Regions from separate parts of the Streptomyces xingningensis genome, predicted to be linked through region 2. Evidence: riboswitches for the same ligand, from Rfam matches in the RefSeq annotation. Region 2 holds a riboswitch; the other holds the start of a gene.

Region 1 (9,068 bases), on a different contig from region 2:
CTTCATCGGCATCCCGTTCTTCTACTGGTACCAGATGCTGTGGGTGCTGATCTCCACGCTGCTCACGGTGGTCGCCTACCTGCTGGTGCGGCACCACCAGCGCGCCCGCAAGGGCGGTGAGCGAGGATGAAGCACGACGTCAACGGCGTGGCACTGGCCGTGTTCATCGTCCTGTTCCTGGTCGTCACGGTCATGGGCTTCCTGGCCTCGAAGTGGCGGCGCGCGGAGAATGCGGACAACCTCGATGAATGGGGCCTCGGCGGGCGGTCGTTCGGCACCTGGGTCACCTGGTTCCTGCTCGGCGGCGATCTCTACACCGCGTACACCTTCGTCGCCGTTCCGGCGGCGATCTACGCGGGCGGTGCGGCCGGGTTCTTCGCGGTGCCGTACACCATCCTCTGCTATCCGCTGGTCTTCACCTTCCTGCCCCGCCTGTGGTCGGTGTCCCACAAGCACGGCTATGTGACGTCCTCGGACTTCGTGCGCGGACGGTTCGGGTCCAAGGGGCTGTCGCTGGCGCTGGCGCTCACCGGGATTCTGGCGACCATGCCCTATATCGCGCTCCAACTGGTGGGCATTCAGGCCGTGCTGGATGTGATGGGCGTCGGCGGTGGTGAGAACACCAACTGGTTTGTGAAGGACCTTCCCCTGCTGATCGCCTTCGGCGTGCTGGCGGCCTATACGTACTCCTCCGGGCTGCGGGCTCCCGCGCTGATCGCCTTCGTCAAGGACGCCCTGATCTATATCGTCATCGCGGTGGCGATCATCTACATCCCGATCAAGCTCGGTGGCTTCGGTGACATCTTCGCCAAGGCGGGTCACGCCTACGCGACCGTCGGTCCGTCCGGCAAACCGCGTGGCTCGCTCATCACGGGCCCGGACGCCCAGTGGGCGTATGCGACGCTCGCCCTCGGTTCGGCGATGGCGCTGTTTCTCTATCCGCACTCGGTGACGGCCGTGCTCTCCAGCCGGAGCCGGAACGTCATCCGGCGCAACACCACGATTCTGCCGCTGTATTCGCTGATGCTGGGACTGCTGGCGATGCTCGGCTTTATGGCCATCGCGGCCGGAATCAAGGTGAAGAACGGGCAGTTGGCGATTCCGGAGCTGTTCGCCAAGATGTTCCCGGACTGGTTCACCGGTGTGGCCTTCGCGGCGATCGGCATCGGGGCGCTGGTGCCGGCCGCCATCATGTCGATCGCGGCCGCGAATCTCTTCACCCGCAATATCTACAAGGACTTCCTCCGGCCGGATGCCTCGCCCGCGCACGAGGCCAAGGTGTCCAAGCTGGCCTCGCTGCTGGTGAAGGTCGGGGCGCTGGTGTTCGTCCTCACCATGGACAAGACGGTGGCGATCAACTTCCAGCTGCTGGGCGGTATCTGGATCCTCCAGACCGTGCCCGCGCTGGTGGGCGGGCTCTTCACCCGCTGGTTCCACCGGTGGGCGCTGCTCGCGGGCTGGGCGGTCGGCATGGGTTACGGGACATGGCGGGCGTATGAGACGCCGAGCGCCACCCAGGATCACTTCGGCAACACCAACCTGATCCCGTTCATCGGGGAGAAGGGATACATAGGGCTGACCGCATTTGTGCTGAATGTGGTGACGGTCGTGGTGCTGACGGTCGTCCTCAAGGCGGTCAAGGCCCCCGACGGGGTGGACGAGACCACCGCGGAGGACTACACGGCGGACGCGGGCGAGCCGGGTGTCAGCGCCGGACTCCCGCCCGCCACGGCGGGTGCCGGCGGGCATTGAGTCCGGCCGTGCCGGAGCGGGCGGCACCGGGGGTGGTCGCTCAGCCGGGCCGGTCGCCCCGGCCGACGAGTTCGTCCGCCGTCGCGGACGCGGGCTCCGGGACCCGGCGGGCGGTGCCGCGCCCCGGCGCGGGCCACCAGTTGGCGCTGCCCACCAGGGACATCACGGCGGGCACCAGCAGGGCACGCACCAGGGTGCAGTCGAGCACGACCGCCACCGCGAGGCCGAAGCCGATGAGCTGGAGCATGATGAGGTCGCAGAGGGCGAGGGAGGCCATCACCACGGCGAAGACCAGGGCGGCGGATGTGAAGAGCCGCCCGGTGCGCTGCAGACCGGCGGCGACGGCGAGTTGGGTCGGGGTGCCCCGGCGGTGTTCCTCGAGGATGCGGGAGAGCAGGAAGACCTCGTAGTCCATGGAGAGCCCGAACGCGGTGCAGAACATCACCGCCGGGATGACCACATCCATGGCGGCGGGTCCGTGCATCGGGCCGATCAGCGCCTCCAGCAGGCCCTGTTGGAAGACGGCGACGATGATGCCGAAGGTCGCCGCCAGGCTGAGCGCGTTCAGCAGCACGGCCTTGACCGGCACCAGCACGCTGCGGGTGTAGCCGAACAGCAGCAGGAGGGTGAGCGCCACGGTGAGCAGGACGGCGGTGGGCATCGGGGCGGTCAGGGCGTCCTCGGTGTCGGTGAGGCGGGCGCCGGGGCCACCGACCAGGGCCGGGGCGGGGGCGGGTACCGCCCTCAGCCGCTCGGTCAGTTGGCGGCCGTCGGGGGACAGCGGGGAATCCGTGCTGGGGGTGACGCTCAGCCAGGTCCCGGCCGGGCCGGTGAACTCGCGTGCCGAGGGGCCCGCGTTGGCGGTGAGTTGCCCGCCGCGATAGACGCCGGTGGCGGTCTCCACCTGCCGTACGCCCGGGAGCAGGGACAGGCGGGCGGCGTAGGAGTGCACGGCGGCCTGGTGGTAGCCGGCGCGGAGGTTCGACGGCGCGTCCAGCGGGGGCGGGAGGGCGACATGGACATCGGGCAGCACCACGGCCGCCGCGCCCGTCTCCCCGGGGAAGTCCGTGCGCAGCCGGTGCGAGGCCCGGGCGACCGGCGAGGAGGCCGGCAGGATGCGGTCGTCGTACATGCCGAATCGTGCGTCGAGGCCCGGCGCCGCCAGGACGCCGAGCAGGAGCAGCGTGCCGAGGGCGACCAGCGCGGGTCTCCGGGTCACCCAGATCGCCAGCCGGTACCAGCGGCCTTCGGCCAGCGGGCGAGGGGTGTCGCGGCGCCAACGGGAGAAGATGTCCCAGCGGTTGACCCGCTCCCCCAGCAGCACCAGCAGCGCGGGCAGCACCAGGAACGCCCCGGCGGCCGAGCAGATCGCGACGGCGGCGCCGCCGAGTGCCAGGGAGCGGGTGAGCGGAAGCGGGAAGACCATCAGCGCGCCCAGGGTGGCCGCGACGGTCGTCGCGGAGAAGGCGACGGCACGCCCGGCGGTCCGCATCGTATTGCGGGCCGCGGTGACCGGCGTTGCCCCGGTGGCGAGTTCCTCGCGGTAGCGGCTGACGATGAGCAGGCAGTAGTCGACGGCGAGGCCGAAGCCGAGTGCGGTGGCAATGTTCAGGACGAACATCGACACCGTCATCACCTCGCTGAGCGCGCGCAGCAGGGCGGTCGTGGCGACCACGGCGAAGGCGCCGACCGCGACCGGCAGCAGGGCTGCCACCAGGCTGCCGAAGACCCACAGCAGGATGAGCAGGACCAACGGGGCCACCAGGAGTTCGGCGACCATGGCGCCTTGGGTGCTGAGGCGTTCCATCTCGGAGAAGAGCGCGGTCTCACCGGCGACCGAGATCTTCAGTGGTCCGGCCCGGCCGGTTTCGCGGGTGGTCACCGCCTTGCTCGCGGCGCGAACGGCGCGCTCGTCGCCGTCGAAGCGCACGGCGACGACGGCGCTGTGCCGGTCGTGGCCGCGCAGTTCGGCCGGGTGGTGCGGCCAGTAGCCGCGCACCCAGGCGACCTGCCGGCCGGCGGTGAGACGGGCCGTCAGTTCATGGCCGGCCCGTTCGGCTTCGGGTGCGTCGATGGAGCCCTTGGCGGTGGCGAGCAGCAACAGGTGGGGCTGCCCGGCGGCAAAGCGGTCGGCCAGGAAGGTGTCGGCCCTGGTGGACTCGGCGTGGGCGGGGGTCCAGCCGCCGGGCGCCAGCCGGTCGCCGACCCCGCGGCCGCCGATCGCGGCCGCCAGGGCGACCAGGCACAGCAGGAGGAGGGTGCGCAGGGCGCGGCGGGGCGTGCCATGGAGGGTCCTGCTCAGGGAGGACCGGCGGTACGGGAGGGGCATCACATGGGCGTCCTTCGCGGGGTCGGACGGGGCCAGGAAGCGCGCATTCCGCAGAATAGTCACATAACGTAAAAAAGCGAATACGTTAGGCCATCGGAGCGCGTCGCCGGGCCGAGCTCGGACGCCGGGCCGGGAGCGTCCTCCATCCGCGGAGTCAGATCTTGACGACGGTGATCCGTCCGCCGCAGAGAGCGCTCAGGTCTTCCGGGTCCGAGGTGAGAACGGTGACGGGGCCGGGAGCCGCAAGAACCGTGGCACAAAGCATGGCGTCGATCGCGTACTTGTGCCCGTGCAGCCCCGCATCACCGAGCAGTGCTGTCGCGTGACGGGCGATGGGCTCCGTGACCGGCTCGACGACGATACGGGACAACGCCCATTCCAGAGCCGGGCGTTTGATCCTCGGGTGGACGACCTCGACGATGGTGGCGGCACTTGTGATCACGCGCATGTCGTCCGCGCGCGCCAGGGCGAGCCAGCCGGTGACGTCACGGTCACGCAGCACCGCCTTCGCCAAGCCCTCGCTGTCCAGAGCCAGGGTGCCGCCCGGCACGGCGGGAGAACGCGTCATGCCGCGTCCGTCTCCGAGTGGCGCTGCCGCTCGCGGGCGCGCTGGAGTTGGTCGCGCTTGGCCTGGATCTCTTCTTCGCCGATGGGCCCGTGCTCGGCTTCGGCTACCGAGATGAGCTCGTTGAGGTTGTCGCGCTCGATCTGACGAGCGACCGCAGCGGCAACATAGGCGGACAGCCCCGAGGGGCCGCTGCGGGCGCGGGCGGCTTCCGCGATGTCCCGGGGCATGGTGATCGAGTACTTTTGGGTAGGCTCGCTCATGCTCCTTATGCTACCTCTTACACTCCGACATCCGGCCGGTCAGGCGCGCGTTCTGCATCGCCGACCCGTCCCCCGACCGCCACCAGGCCGTCCCCCTCGAACCGGGTGAGGATCTGCGAGCCGGACCCCTGACGGATGTCCAGCGACCGCCCCAGCTGCGCGGTCAGCACGATCGCCGCGGCGCCCGTCGCCTCGTCCTCCACGATGTCGTCCCCGCGCCGGGGAAAGCCCCGGGCCCGGACGACGCCCCCGGCCTCGTCCAGCCAGGCCCAGGCGTAGAGCCAGCCCTCGCCCGGCGGCGGGGCGGGCAGGGCGTCCACCTCGGCGGCCGTGGCGAACCGTTGGGTACGCCGCCCGGAGGCCCACTCGGCGCGGACGCGGATCCAGGTGACGTCGCCCTCGGCCCAGGCCGGTACCTCACCGGCCGGCGGCCGGAGCACCTGCACGGCGTGGCCGTACCGCTGCCGCAGCAGCCAGGCGGCACCGATCAGCGGGTGCCCGCCGAAGGCGAGACGGGCACTCGGCAGGTAAATGTCCATTTCGCCCCGGTCCGGGTCGTCGATGAACACCGTCTCGCTGAACCCCAGTTGGGCAGCCAGGCGCTGCCGCCCGGCCGGGCCGGGCACGGCGGATCCGTCGTACACCACACCGAGCGGATTGCCGCCCGCGCCCTCCGGGCCGACGAATACCCGCACCACCTCGTGATCGGCCATGGCCCGATTCAACCACCGCGTGACAAGGGTCACGCGCCGGGGACCCGGCGGGCAACCCCCTCGGAAGACGGGTGCGTTGCCCGCCCCCCAGGGCGCCCTTGCAGGCGCCCTGGGGGCCCTGAGGGGCTGTGAGGCCCCCGCGGCACCCACCCCGGCCGCGCCCGCCCAAGCCACCCGCTACGCCCCGCCCATGGGCGCAGTATCGCGTTCCCGGCACTAGATGTGGGGGCGCATGCGATCACCGGCACTAGATGTATGCTCGTCCTCGCTGTCGCCGCAGGGGAATCCGGTGAAAATCCAGAACTGTCCCGCAACGGTGAATGTATGCGCATTTGTGCATGCGGAAGTCCGAGGACCTGCCGACGGCGCGCCCATGTCCGAGCCGCTCCGGCCCGGCCGTCGGGCGTCGAATACGTCCGGGCCTCGCGGGTTGGGCCGAGGGACGCTGCGCGCATGCCGTCAGGCGATCAGGCATGCCCGTATGCGACCGTCGCGCGCACCCGCCCGGCCCCCAGCCGAGCGAGGGAGAGCCACACGTGACCATCGCGCCCGCCGATCCGGTGTCAGGTCCCGTCCCAGCGACGTCGGAAGCGACCGGCGGTCCCGGGACCGCGCTGCTGCGCACCCTGACCGAACTCACCGCCGATCTGCCCGCCACCGACCCCGGCAAGGTCGCGGCCGCCGCGCTGCGCGGCCGGCACCCCGGCTCCGACGAGGCCGAACTCCGGTCGCTGGCCACCGAGGCCGCGGCCGGGCTGATCGCGGAGGAGCCCGAGTACTCCCGGCTCGCCGCCCGGCTGCTCACCCGCGCCATCGCCGAGGAGGCGGCCGGACAGGGGGCGGCCTCCTTCTCCGCCTCGGTCGCGGTCGGGCACCGCGAGGGCCTGATCGCGGACGGGACCGCGGAGTTTGTGCGGACGCACGCCGAGCGACTCGACGGGCTGGTGGATTCCGCGCTGGCCGAAGGCGCCGACGACCGCTTCGGCTACTTCGGGCTGCGCACCCTGCACAGCCGTTACCTGCTCCGGCACCCGATCACCCGCGATGTGATCGAGACCCCGCAGCACTTCCTGCTGCGGGTGGCCTGTGGCCTGGCCGAGGACCACTCGGAGCGGGCACTGGCGGACGTCGCCGAGCTGTACCGGCTGACCAGCACGCTCTCCTATCTGCCCTCCTCCCCCACGCTCTTCAACTCCGGCACCAGGCACCCGCAGATGTCCTCCTGCTATCTGCTGGACTCGCCGCTGGACCAGCTGGACTCGATCTACGACCGCTACCACCAGGTGGCCCGGCTGTCCAAGCACGCGGGCGGCATCGGACTGTCGTACTCCCGCATCCGCTCACGCGGTTCGCTGATCCGGGGCACCAACGGGCACTCCAACGGCATCGTGCCGTTCCTGCGCACACTGGACGCCTCCGTCGCGGCCGTCAACCAGGGGGGCAGGCGCAAGGGCGCGGCCTGTGTCTACCTGGAGACCTGGCACGCGGACCTCGAGGAGTTCCTGGAACTGCGGGACAACACGGGCGAAGAGGCCCGCCGCACCCACAACCTCAACATCGCGCACTGGATCCCGGACGAGTTCATGCGCCGGGTCGAGGCGGACGCCGACTGGTCGCTGTTCTCCCCGGTGGACGCGCCGGACCTGGTCGACCTCTACGGTGCCGAGTTCGACACCGCGTACCGGAAGTACGAGGCCGAGGGCAAGGCCGTCAAGTCCATCCCGGCGCGGGTGCTCTACGCGCGGATGATGCGCACCCTCGCGCAGACCGGCAACGGCTGGATGACCTTCAAGGACGCCGCCAACCGCACCGCCAACCAGACCGCCGAGCCCGGCCGGGTCGTCCACTCGTCCAATCTCTGCACGGAGATCCTCGAGGTGACGGACGACGGCGAGACGGCGGTCTGCAACCTGGGTTCGGTCAACCTCGCCGCGCATCTCGGTGACAGCGGCGAGCTGGACTGGGAGCGGCTGGACCGCACCGTCCGTACCGCCGTGACCTTCCTCGACCGCGTGGTGGACATCAACTACTACCCGACCGAGCAGGCGGGCGCCTCCAACTCCCGCTGGCGGCCGGTCGGTCTGGGCCTGATGGGCCTGCAGGATGTGTTCTTCCGGCTGCGGCTGCCCTTCGACTCGCCCGAGGCGACGGCGCTCTCCACCCGGATCTCCGAGCGCATCATGCTCGCCGCGTACGAGGCCTCCGCCGACCTGGCCGAGCGGCACGGCCCGCACCCGGCCTGGTCCGCGACCCGGACCGCGCGCGGAGTGCTGCACCCCGACCACTACCCCAACGCCGAGCCCCGCTGGGCGGACCGCTGGGCGGCGCTGCGCACCCGGATCGCCTCGGTGGGCATGCGCAACTCGCTGCTGCTGGCGATCGCTCCCACGGCGACCATCGCGTCGATCGCGGGCGTGTACGAGTGCATCGAGCCGCAGGTCTCCAACCTCTTCAAGCGCGAGACGCTCAGCGGCGAGTTCCTCCAGGTCAACACCTACCTGGTGGAGGACCTGAAGAAGCTCGGTGTCTGGGACCGCACCACGCGGGACGCCCTGACGGACGCCAACGGCTCGATCCAGGAGATGAACTGGATCCCGCAGGAGGTGCGCGATCTCTACCGCACCGCCTGGGAGATCCCGCAGCGCGCCCTGATCGACATGGCCGCGGCCCGTACCCCCTACCTGGACCAGAGCCAGTCGCTGAACCTCTTCATGGCCTCGCCCACCATCGGCAAGCTCAGCTCGATGTACGCCTACGCCTGGAAGCAGGGCATCAAGACGACGTACTACCTGCGTTCGCGCCCGGCGACCCGGATCGCCCGCGCGGCCTCGTCAGCCTCCTCCGCCGCCCCCGTCCCCGTCCAGCAGGCCGCGCCCGACGCGGACGCCATCGCCTGCTCCCTTGAGAACCCCGAGTCCTGCGAGGCCTGCCAGTAATGAGTGCCGAGAACAAGAACCTGCTCGACCCCGGCTTCGAGCTGACGCTGCGTCCGATGCGGTACCCGGACTTCTACGACCGCTACCGTGACGCGATCAAGAACACCTGGACCGTGGAGGAGGTCGACCTCCACTCCGACGTGGCCGACCTCGCCAAACTCTCCCCGGGCGAGCAGCACATGATCGGCCGTCTGGTCGCGTTCTTCGCGACGGGCGACTCGATCGTGGCCAACAACCTGGTGCTGACGCTGTACAAGCACATCAACTCCCCCGAGGCGCGGCTGTACTTGTCGCGGCAGCTGTTCGAGGAGGCCGTGCACGTCCAGTTCTATCTGACGCTGCTGGACACCTACCTCCCCGACCCGGACGACCGCGCCGCCGCCTTCGCGGCCGTGGAGAACATCCCGTCCATCCGGGAAAAGGCCCAGTTCTGCTTCAAGTGGATGGATTCGGTAGAGAAGATCGACCGGCTGGAGACCAAGGCCGACCGCCGCCGCTTCCTGCTCAACC
Region 2 (9,068 bases):
AGGCGTTCACCCCCGGCCGGGTGGCCAGGCTGCGCGAACCGATCCGCCGGGTCGCCGACCGCCTGCTGGACGCGGTGGCGGCGGACGGCCGGGCGGATCTGATCGCCGACTACGCCGGGCCGCTGCCGGTCATCGTGATCTGCGAACTGCTGGGCGTGCCGGAGGAGCACCGGGTCGACTTCCGGGCCTGGACGGATGCGCTGATCACCCCGGACCGCAGCAGGCCGCACCTGATGAAGGAGGCGGTGGGGCAACTGATGCGGTACTTCACCGAACTGATCGCCCTCAAGCGCGACGAGCCGGGGGACGATCTGCTCTCCGACCTGATCGCGGTGCGCGACGGGGGCGAGGGCGAGGACCGGCTGTCCGAGGACGAACTGACCTCGCTGGCCTTCCTGATCCTCTTCGGCGGCTACGAGAACATCGTCCACCTCATCGGCAACACGGTCCTGGCCCTGCTGGACCACCCGGAACTGCTCCGGGAGTTGCGAATGAATCCGGACGGTCTCGCGGCGGCCATCGAGGAGGTCAACCGGTGGGACGGGCCGGTTCCGCTGGCCATCCGCCGGTTCCCGGTGGAGGACATCGAAATCGGCGGGGTGACCATACCGTCGGGGGAGACCGTGCTGCTCTCGCTGGCCTCGGCCAATCGCGACCCCGCCCGGTTCCCCGATGCCGACCGGCTTGACCTGCGGCGCGATACCTCCGGGCAGCTGGCGCTCGGGCATGGCATCCACTACTGCCTGGGGGCCTCGCTGGGCCGGGCGGAGGCCGAGGCGGCGCTCACCGCGCTGCTGGAGCGCTTCCCGCAGCTGGAACTCGCGGTGCCGCGCGAGGAGCTGAGGTGGCGTCCGACGATCCGTGCGCGTGGCTTGATTTCGCTGCCTGTTCGCTGGTAACCGACAAGGCGAACAGGTTTTTGATGCATAACCCATCCTTGATGAGGTAGAACTGTCTTCGAGCCCGCCCGGTGTGCATCCCCCGTCGCACCGGGCGGGCCTTCGCATCTCACCAGCTGCCGGGCGGGAACTTGAGCAGGGCCACCGCCGCCAGCATCTGGATGCTCACGGCCGCCACGGCCTTGTGGGTGGGCAGGTGGTGCTGACCCCGTATCAGCAAGGTGGCCAGCGCATAGCCGAAGGCCGCCGTGATGCAGGCGGCCGCCCGTACCGGGACGGACGACGCGGACAGCCAGGTGTCCAGGGCGAGGCGGGGCAGGTCGGTCGTCCAGAAGACGAGGACGAACAGGCTGGCGGTGGGCCCGAATCTGCCGTTGCCGCCCAGGCGGCGCGCGATGGCCTGGGTGACCACCCCGAGCAGCAGGCTGGCCAGCAGCATGGCGCCCGATCCGATGGCCATGGCCTCAAGCGCCAGCAGCCGGCTCACCTGCCACTGGGCCCAGAAGGAGTCCTTGGCCAGCGTCCCCAGCGCTCCGCACAGCAGGGACAGGAAGGTGGCCGCCCCCCAGACGCTCCGGTCCCGGGCCTCGTCGAGCATCTCCACGGGCCGGTACCAGAGCCCGAATATCAGCCGGTGCCAGAGCAGTCGGCGCCGCTTGGCGGCGGGGGCGCGGGGGGTGGATGCGGTGGTCAATGGCATGGATGTCGTTTTATCACCGTTCGGCCCGGGCGCGGGCGGCCGGGCCGAACGGTGCCGCGGCGTCAGACCGGCGCGGGCTGCACCGGGCCGGGGTCGGCGTCCGGGTCCGTGTCCGGGGTGACGGTGCGCAGATGCTCCTCGTCGATATCACGGGGCCCGAACGGCCAGGTCTTCTCGTGGCGCGCCCACAGCACAAACGCCAGGAGCCCGGCCCCCACCCAGGCGAGCGACCATTCGATGGGGTGCCTGCCCGGCGAGCTTTTGTCCGCGTAGCCGTAGATGACCAGCCAGCCCACGAGCGCCACCACGCTGGGCAGCGGATAGAGCCACATGCGGTAGGGGCGTCGCAGGGTGGGCTGGCGGCGGCGCAGTACGGTCGCGGCCGCGACCTGGGCGAAGCCCTGCACCAGCACCATCACGGTGATCAGCAGCTGGATGAGGGTCTGCAGATCGGTGTAACGGCCGATGAGGAAGCCCACCGCGCTCATCACTCCCATGGCCAGCAGCCCCAGCACGGGGAAGCGGTGACGCGGGTGCAGAACCGCGAACTGGCGGAAGAACACCCGCTCCCGGGCGGCGTCGAAGGGGATCCGCGAGCCGCCCAGCAGACCGGTGAACATCGAGGCGAAGGCCGTGATCAGGATCAGTACGGTCGCGACGTCCGCGGCGCCCTTGCCCCAGGTCTTCTCCAGCACCACGGAGGCGACCGAGGAGGAGGCCGGGTTGTCCTTGTCGAGCATGTCCTTCCAGTCGACGACGCCCAGGGTGCCGATCTGCAGCAGCAGGTACATGACCATGATGCCGAGGATGGAATAGATGATGGTGCGCGGCAGGACGCGCCCCGGGTCCTTGATCTCGGCGCCCATGTAGGAAGTGGTGTTGTAGCCCCCATAGTCGTAGAAGCCGATGGTGAGCCCCGCGGCGAAGCCGATCCAGAAGCCGCTGGTGGTCAGGTCGAAGGCGTGCGCGGGGTAGTGGAACGCCTGGTGGGCGCTGAAGTGGGTGAAGGAGGCGACGACGACCAGGGCGACCGCCGCGACCATCACGCACCACATGACGACGGTGATCCGCGCGAGATTCTCCACCCGCCCCCACAGCAGGGCGATCACCAGCACCAGGACGCCGAGCCCGGTGAGATCTCCCTGAATCTGTGTCATATCCGGCCAGAGATAGCCGAGATACTGCACAAAGGCGACGACCCCGGTGGACATGGCGAGCGGGAAGTAGAGCATCGCCGACCAGACGAACAGAAACGGCATCAGCTTGCCGGTGCGGTACTGGAACGCCTGCCGCAGATAGACGTAACTGCCGCCCGCACGGGGCAGCGAGGCGCCCAGCTCGGCCCAGATCAGCCCGTCGGCCAAGGCCAGAACGGCACCGGCGATAAAGCCGATGACGGCATGCGGCCCGCCGAAGGCGACCACCATGGCCGGGATGGTGACAAAGGGTCCTATGCCGCACATCTGGCTCATGTTGATGGCGACGCCCTGGAAGAGACCGATGCGGCGGACGAATCCGACTTGCCGCTCGGGCTCGTTGTCCGGATCTGCCATGGCGGTCAACCTCTCCTCGTCGTCTGCTGCACTCGCACTCGTAGCACCGGCTTGCCTGACGCGTCCATCACATGGACGGGGTTGAGCAGCGCGAATGTCCGGTCACCGCCCGAACAGCGCACTGGAGTTCGCCTGTGGGGTGCCGGTGACTCTGGCCGCGTGGCCGGGCGGGCGTCAAGATCTATGCGTCAACTGTGTGCCGGTTGCCCGAACCCTCCTTAAGCGGAACATGACAATCGCCACGTTTCAGCCACGCCTCCGTGATCGAAACGCTAAAGTGGCCCGGCCGTGGTGTTCGGGAAGACCGGTGCAGGCCCTCGCGGGTCCGAGTCCGGAGCGGCCCTCGCCACTGTGATCGGGGAGTCACCGTCCCGTTCCACGCGCCCGGGGCGCATGGAGCCACTGGCCGCAGCCGGCTGCCGGGAAGGCAGGGACGAGTGCGAAGGAACCCGTAAGCCAGGAGACCGGCCACGGCATCTCGAATCGATCCACGAGGTGCTGGAGCGTGATCCGCAGATGACCCTGTCCACCGATACCCCCGGCAGTACGGCCCCCGCCTTCCACTGGCGCCGCGAGGACACCGTACGAACCGCCGGCCTGCTGGCCGTCATAGCCGCCCTGCATGTCCTCGCCTTCGGCGTGCTCTTCCTGCTCATCGTCCCCAACCACTACAAGGTGGGTTCCGATGTCTACGGCATCGGACTCGGCGTCACCGCCTACACCCTCGGCATGCGGCACGCCTTCGACGCCGACCACATAGCCGCCATCGACAACACCACCCGCAAGCTGATGGCCGACGGCAAACGCCCGGTCTCGGTCGGCTTCTGGTTCGCGCTCGGCCACTCCAGCGTCGTCATCGCCATGGCCGCCCTGGTCGTCGGCGGAACCCAGCTGGCCGGGAAGCTGATGGACGAGAACTCCACCACCCACCAGACCCTCGGGGTGGTCGGCACCTCCGTCTCCGGCGGCTTCCTCTACCTCATCGCCGCACTCAACCTCATCGCCCTCGCCGGCATCCTGCGCATCTTCCGCGCCATGCGCGAGGGCCGCTACAACGAGGCCGAGCTTGAACAGCAGCTGGATTCACGGGGCTTCATGAACCGCATCCTCGGCCGCTTCACCCGCTCCATCACCCGCCCCGGCCAGATGTACCCGCTGGGCTTCCTCTTCGGCCTCGGCTTCGACACCGCCACCGAGGTCACCCTGATGGTGATGGCCGGCAGCGGCGCCGCCGCCGGACTGCCCTGGTACGCGATCCTGTGCCTGCCCCTGCTGTTCGCCGCCGGGATGAGCCTGTTCGACACCCTCGACGGCACCTTTATGAACTTCGCCTACCAGTGGGCGTTCTCCAACCCCGTCCGCAAGGTCTACTACAACCTCACCATCACCGGCCTGTCGATCGCCGTCGCCTTCCTCATCGGCACCATCGAACTCGTCGGCGTCCTGCACGAGAAGCTCGACCTGACGGACCCGGTCACCGGCTGGATCTCCTCGCTCGACCTGGACAACGTCGGCTTTGTCATCGTCGGCCTGTTCGTGGTGGTGTGGGCCCTCGCCCTCGCCTACTGGCGCTTCGCCAAGGTCGAACAACGCTGGGCGGCCCGCGCCGCCGAGAGCTGACGGGAAGCCGACGGGTCTTACGGACCGGTGACATGACCCCGCGCGACCCACCACACCGGCGGCCCGGCCCCTAACGTCGGCCCCATGCGCGTACTCGTCACCGGAGGCGCGGGCTTCATCGGCTCGCACATCACCGACACCCTCACCGCACAAGGGCAGGAGCCCGTCGTCCTCGACGCGCTCCTGCCCACCGCCCACCCACAGGCACCACCCCGCCCCCAGGGCGTCGAGTGGATCGACGCCGACCTCCGCGACCAGGCGGCCCTCACCCGCGCCCTGCGCGGCATCGACGCCGTCTGCCACCAGGCCGCCATGGTCGGCCTCGGCAAGGACTTCGCCGACGCGCCCGCCTATGTGGGCTGCAATGACCTCGGCACGGCCGTCCTGCTCGCCGCCATGGCCGAGACGGGCGTACGCTCCCTCGTCCTGGCCGGCTCGATGGTCATCTACGGCGAGGGCCACTACCAGTGCCCCGCCCACGGCCCGGTACGCCCCGGCCCGCGCACCGCCACCGACCTGTCGGCGGGCCGCTTCGAACCACTCTGCCCGCACTGCGCCAGGGAGTTGGCCCCCGGCCTGGTCGACGAGGACGCACCGGCCGACCCCCGCAATGTCTACGCCGCCACCAAGCTGGCCCAGGAACACCTGGTCGCCGCCTGGGCCCGCGCCACCGGCGGCCGCGCCGTGTCGCTGCGCTACCACAATGTCTACGGCCCCGGAATGCCCCGCGACACCCCCTACGCGGGCGTCGCCTCCTTCTTCCGCTCCTCCCTCGCGCGCGGCGAGGCCCCGCGCGTCTTCGAAGACGGCGGCCAGCGCCGGGACTTCATCCAGGTACGCGACGTGGCCACCGCGAACGCGCTCGCCCTGGAGGCGCTCCCCGACCGCGCACCGGGCACCCTGCGCCCGTACAACTGCGGCAGCGGCGACCCGCACACCATCGCCGAGATGGCCACCGCCCTGGCCACCGCCCACGGCGGACCCGCACCCGTGGTGACGGGGGAGTACCGCCTCGGCGACGTCCGCCACATCACCGCCGACTCAGGGCGGCTGCGCCGGGAACTGGGCTGGCGCCCCGAGACCGAATTCAGCACGGGCATGGCCGAGTTCGCGCACACGCCACAACGTGGCCGTCCGGCGTAGGCCCGCGGGCTACTGCCGCTGCCCGCAGCCGGAGCAGAAGGCCGCCCCGTCCAGCAGCGGCGCCCGGCACCCGGCGCACACCGCCTGCTGCGCCAACTGGTGGCCACAGCCCGGACAGAACCGCCCGCCATGCGTCTCGGCACGGCACCGAGGGCAGACCAACTGCCGGGGAGTCAGCGCATCCTGCTCCTCCCCCCGCCGCTGCCCCTCGTCATAGGCGCGCCGCGCCACCTGGTCGTTGAGCCCCTGCTGCCGGGCCGCCATCATCTCGCCCGCGGTATCGGGGGCGCAGTGCAGACAGAGCCCCTGCCCGGAGTTCCAGCAGCGGCCGCAGACATACGAGGCGCAGCGCGCACAGCGGTTGAAGTGTCCCTCGGCCGCGCCGATGGCTCGCTGGAAGGCGGCGTCGCGGGCACTGCCCCACGCGGACCCGGCCAGCCCGTCGGCGGCGGTGGACACCTCGCTCACCACCTTTCCCAGCAGCCCGGACGCCGCCCCGATGCCCTTGCCGAGCCAGCCGGCCAGCCGACCGCCCCGGTAGGGCTCGAAGGGGGAGCGCCAAGTGTCATGACAGCGCGAGCAGTAGAACTCGAACTGGAACCCCGCTGCGGTGCCGTGCTGTTGGCACAGGTCCCGGTAGTTGCCGGCGAAGTAGATCTCATTGCTCACCACATGCCCCCCGTGGATCGGACTTCGCTCTCCAGCTCTCTCCGCTGGATGGACGCCGCTCACCGGGCGGCCGGTTCTGCGCGCAGCGTCTCCTTGTCTCGCTCCGGTGATGGGCACTCATCATGGCGTGGGGGATGTGCAGTTGAGGTCCTTGCGGGTCCGGTGGATGAACTCGCGGACAGTCGGCTCGCGCCGCCAGGGGGCAAGGGCGGCGTTGAACTCGCGCACGTAATCCAGCGCGCGGGCCGACTTCACACGGGCGAGGATGTCGACGGAGCGGTTGCCCAGCTCCAGGCCGTGGTCGAGGTCGCGGGCCTGGAGATGGGCGGTCCCCACGATCGCCAGCCGCATCCCGACGGAGCGGGTGAAGACCCCGGGCTGCATGGTGACGGCCTGCTGGTTCCAGGCGAGGGCGGCCTGGGGGTTCTTCAGGTCCCGGAAGACCTCGGCGGCATCGGCGGACAGTCGCGCGTGGTGATAGAAGTCGATCCATCCCGGCTCGTCGCCGCTGTCCTCGCGGGTCCGCTCAAGGAGGTTTTCGGAGGCGGCCAGGGCCCGGGAGGCGGTCCGCTCGTCTCCGGTCCGCGCGTGAGCGCGGGCTTCGATGAGCTTGGTGAAGGCCAGCACCCGTGGCACCGCGTCGTGCTTGGCGCGTTCGAAGGCGCCCTGGGCCATGTCGATGGCTTCCTCGGCGAACCCGCGCATAAGGGCCTGCATGGCCATGGTCGTCAGCACATAGCAGCCGAGCTGGACGTCCCCGCCCGCGCGGGCGAGGCGGAGGGCCTGGATGAAGTGCCGCTGGGCCACCTCATGTTGCCCGACGTCGAAGGCCGTCCAGCCGGCCAGCCGGGAAAGTTCGGAGGTGACGGAGAACAACTCACGGCCGACCTCGTCGGAGAACGAGCCCTGCAACAGCGGGACGGCCTGCTGTTCCAGGCAGGTGGTGACGGAGCTGGCCCGCCAGTTCCCGCCCCCGTATTTGGAGTCCCAGCGGCGGGCCTCGCCGGCAGCGTTCCGCAGCTCGTCCAGGTCCAGGCGGCCGACCCGCATCCCACCCCGGTGATGGGCGGTGTCGTCGGCGGGGGTGACGAGCCAGCGGGTGACGGGGGTGGTGAACGCGGAGAGCGCGAAGCTGATCCGGTCAGGAAGTCGCGGCGGTTCACACTGCTCCAGAACGAAGTGGCGACGCGGACGGCATCGGCGGGTTCCCTGGGGAAATCCAACCCCAGGTCCGCTCCGCGGTCCGGTCACTGGTTGGCGAGCAGAAGAGCGAGAGGACCCGCAGGGAGAAGGAACCGACCCTGGGCTGCTGCATCGATGGCGTCTGCCATGGGCCACCACGACAGCTTGAAGTCCTCTTCGGTGGGTGTGAGTTGCTGGGGGCCGAGCGTCAGGTCGCGTGCTTCGTACAGGTGCACCCGGGCAGTGGACTCCAGCGTGATGGCGTAGGCTCCCAGAGGCCGCCACCGGGTCGCGGTGATTCCGGCTTCTTCCATCAGCTCGCGCCGGGCGCATTCCTCGGGTGTCTCGCCGTCTTCGCGGCGTCCGCCGGGCAGGAACAGGTACTCGCCACCGTGGCGGGGGAAGCCGGCGGTCAGAATGGCGACGAGGCCCTGGTCGTCGCGGGCCACCACCACGGCGGCGTCACGGGCCGGGCCTCGTCCTTGAACCTCATCGCTCATGCCGAGCGAGCCTAGCGACGGCCCTCAGAGCACCGTGGCCGCATACGGAACATTCATCACGACAGGGTGGGCGATGCCCCGGCCCTGGTACCCGTCGTCTCCGTAGGCGTCGCCGTGGTCGGCGCACATGATGACCAGCCACGGAGCCTTCGCCGTCAGAGTGGTGGCCAGGCGGCCGAGGTGTTCGTCGGCGTAAGCCAGCGCGGCCCGCTGCGACTTCACGGTGTCGGCGCTCTGGCCGGTGTAGTGGCCGTGGGGGACGTGGGTGGCGGAGACGTTGAGGAACAGGAACAGCGGCCGGTCCGAGTGTTTGTCGGTGACCTCGAGGGCGTGGTCCACCTGATAGCGGGTGGAGTCGATCTCGGGTGAGCAGAACTCCGGCCGCCAGTAGTCCTCGTCGAACAGCTCGGGCAGCACGCTGCCCAGCGGCGTCTCACGGGAGAAATATGTGACGCCGCCGATGCACACCGTGCGGTAGCCGTGCTGCCCGAGCCCGGCCAGGAGGTTGGGGGCGTCGAACATGAACGTCTCGGGTGGCACCGTCTTGAACGCGGGCGGTCGGCACTCCCACAGGCGGGGCGGCTGTTCGGGCCTCGGGAACTTGGGCAGGAACCCGGAGAAAAACGCCATGTGCGCAGGGAGCGTGAACGATCCGGGGGTGTGCCGTCGCTCCCATCCGCCACGAGGCAGGAGCGCGGCCAGGTGCGGAGTGCGGCCCATGTCGTAGGCGGTACGGGCGACGTCGTACCGCAGGGAGTCAAGGGTGACGAACAGGATGTTCGTGCCGGTGGTGATGATCTCG

What was found. A riboswitch is a leader RNA that binds a small molecule or an ion and turns the genes downstream of it on or off. The one in region 2 is predicted to bind cobalamin.
Region 1: it holds a riboswitch for cobalamin, as region 2 does, so the genes downstream of both, ABCR83_RS21000 (ribonucleoside-diphosphate reductase subunit alpha) here and nicT (Nickel transporter NicT) in region 2, are expected to answer to the same signal.

Annotation. Positions count from the first base shown of each region.
Region 1 is NZ_JBDJPF010000041.1:14,678-23,745, reverse strand. Features, by position in the region: gene ABCR83_RS21030 (DUF3311 domain-containing protein) at 1-130, shown strand, start outside; gene mctP (monocarboxylate uptake permease MctP) at 127-1,752, shown strand; gene ABCR83_RS21020 (MMPL family transporter) at 1,793-4,144, opposite strand; gene ABCR83_RS21015 (DNA-binding protein) at 4,236-4,649, opposite strand; gene ABCR83_RS21010 (CopG family transcriptional regulator) at 4,646-4,909, opposite strand; gene ABCR83_RS21005 (PhzF family phenazine biosynthesis protein) at 4,927-5,622, opposite strand; adenosylcobalamin-variant (AdoCbl-variant) riboswitch at 5,891-5,988, shown strand; gene ABCR83_RS21000 (ribonucleoside-diphosphate reductase subunit alpha) at 6,159-8,558, shown strand; gene ABCR83_RS20995 (ribonucleotide-diphosphate reductase subunit beta) at 8,558-9,068, shown strand, end outside.
Region 2 is NZ_JBDJPF010000011.1:4,488-13,555, reverse strand. Features, by position in the region: gene ABCR83_RS08395 (cytochrome P450 family protein) at 1-899, shown strand, start outside; gene ABCR83_RS08390 (YIP1 family protein) at 1,009-1,599, opposite strand; gene ABCR83_RS08385 (APC family permease) at 1,662-3,152, opposite strand; cobalamin riboswitch at 3,425-3,639, shown strand; gene nicT (Nickel transporter NicT) at 3,669-4,772, shown strand; gene ABCR83_RS08375 (NAD-dependent epimerase/dehydratase family protein) at 4,857-5,915, shown strand; gene ABCR83_RS08370 (zinc ribbon domain-containing protein) at 5,925-6,584, opposite strand; gene ABCR83_RS08365 (sporulation protein) at 6,705-7,634, opposite strand; gene ABCR83_RS08360 (NUDIX hydrolase) at 7,832-8,266, opposite strand; gene ABCR83_RS08355 (STM4013/SEN3800 family hydrolase) at 8,291-9,068, opposite strand, start outside.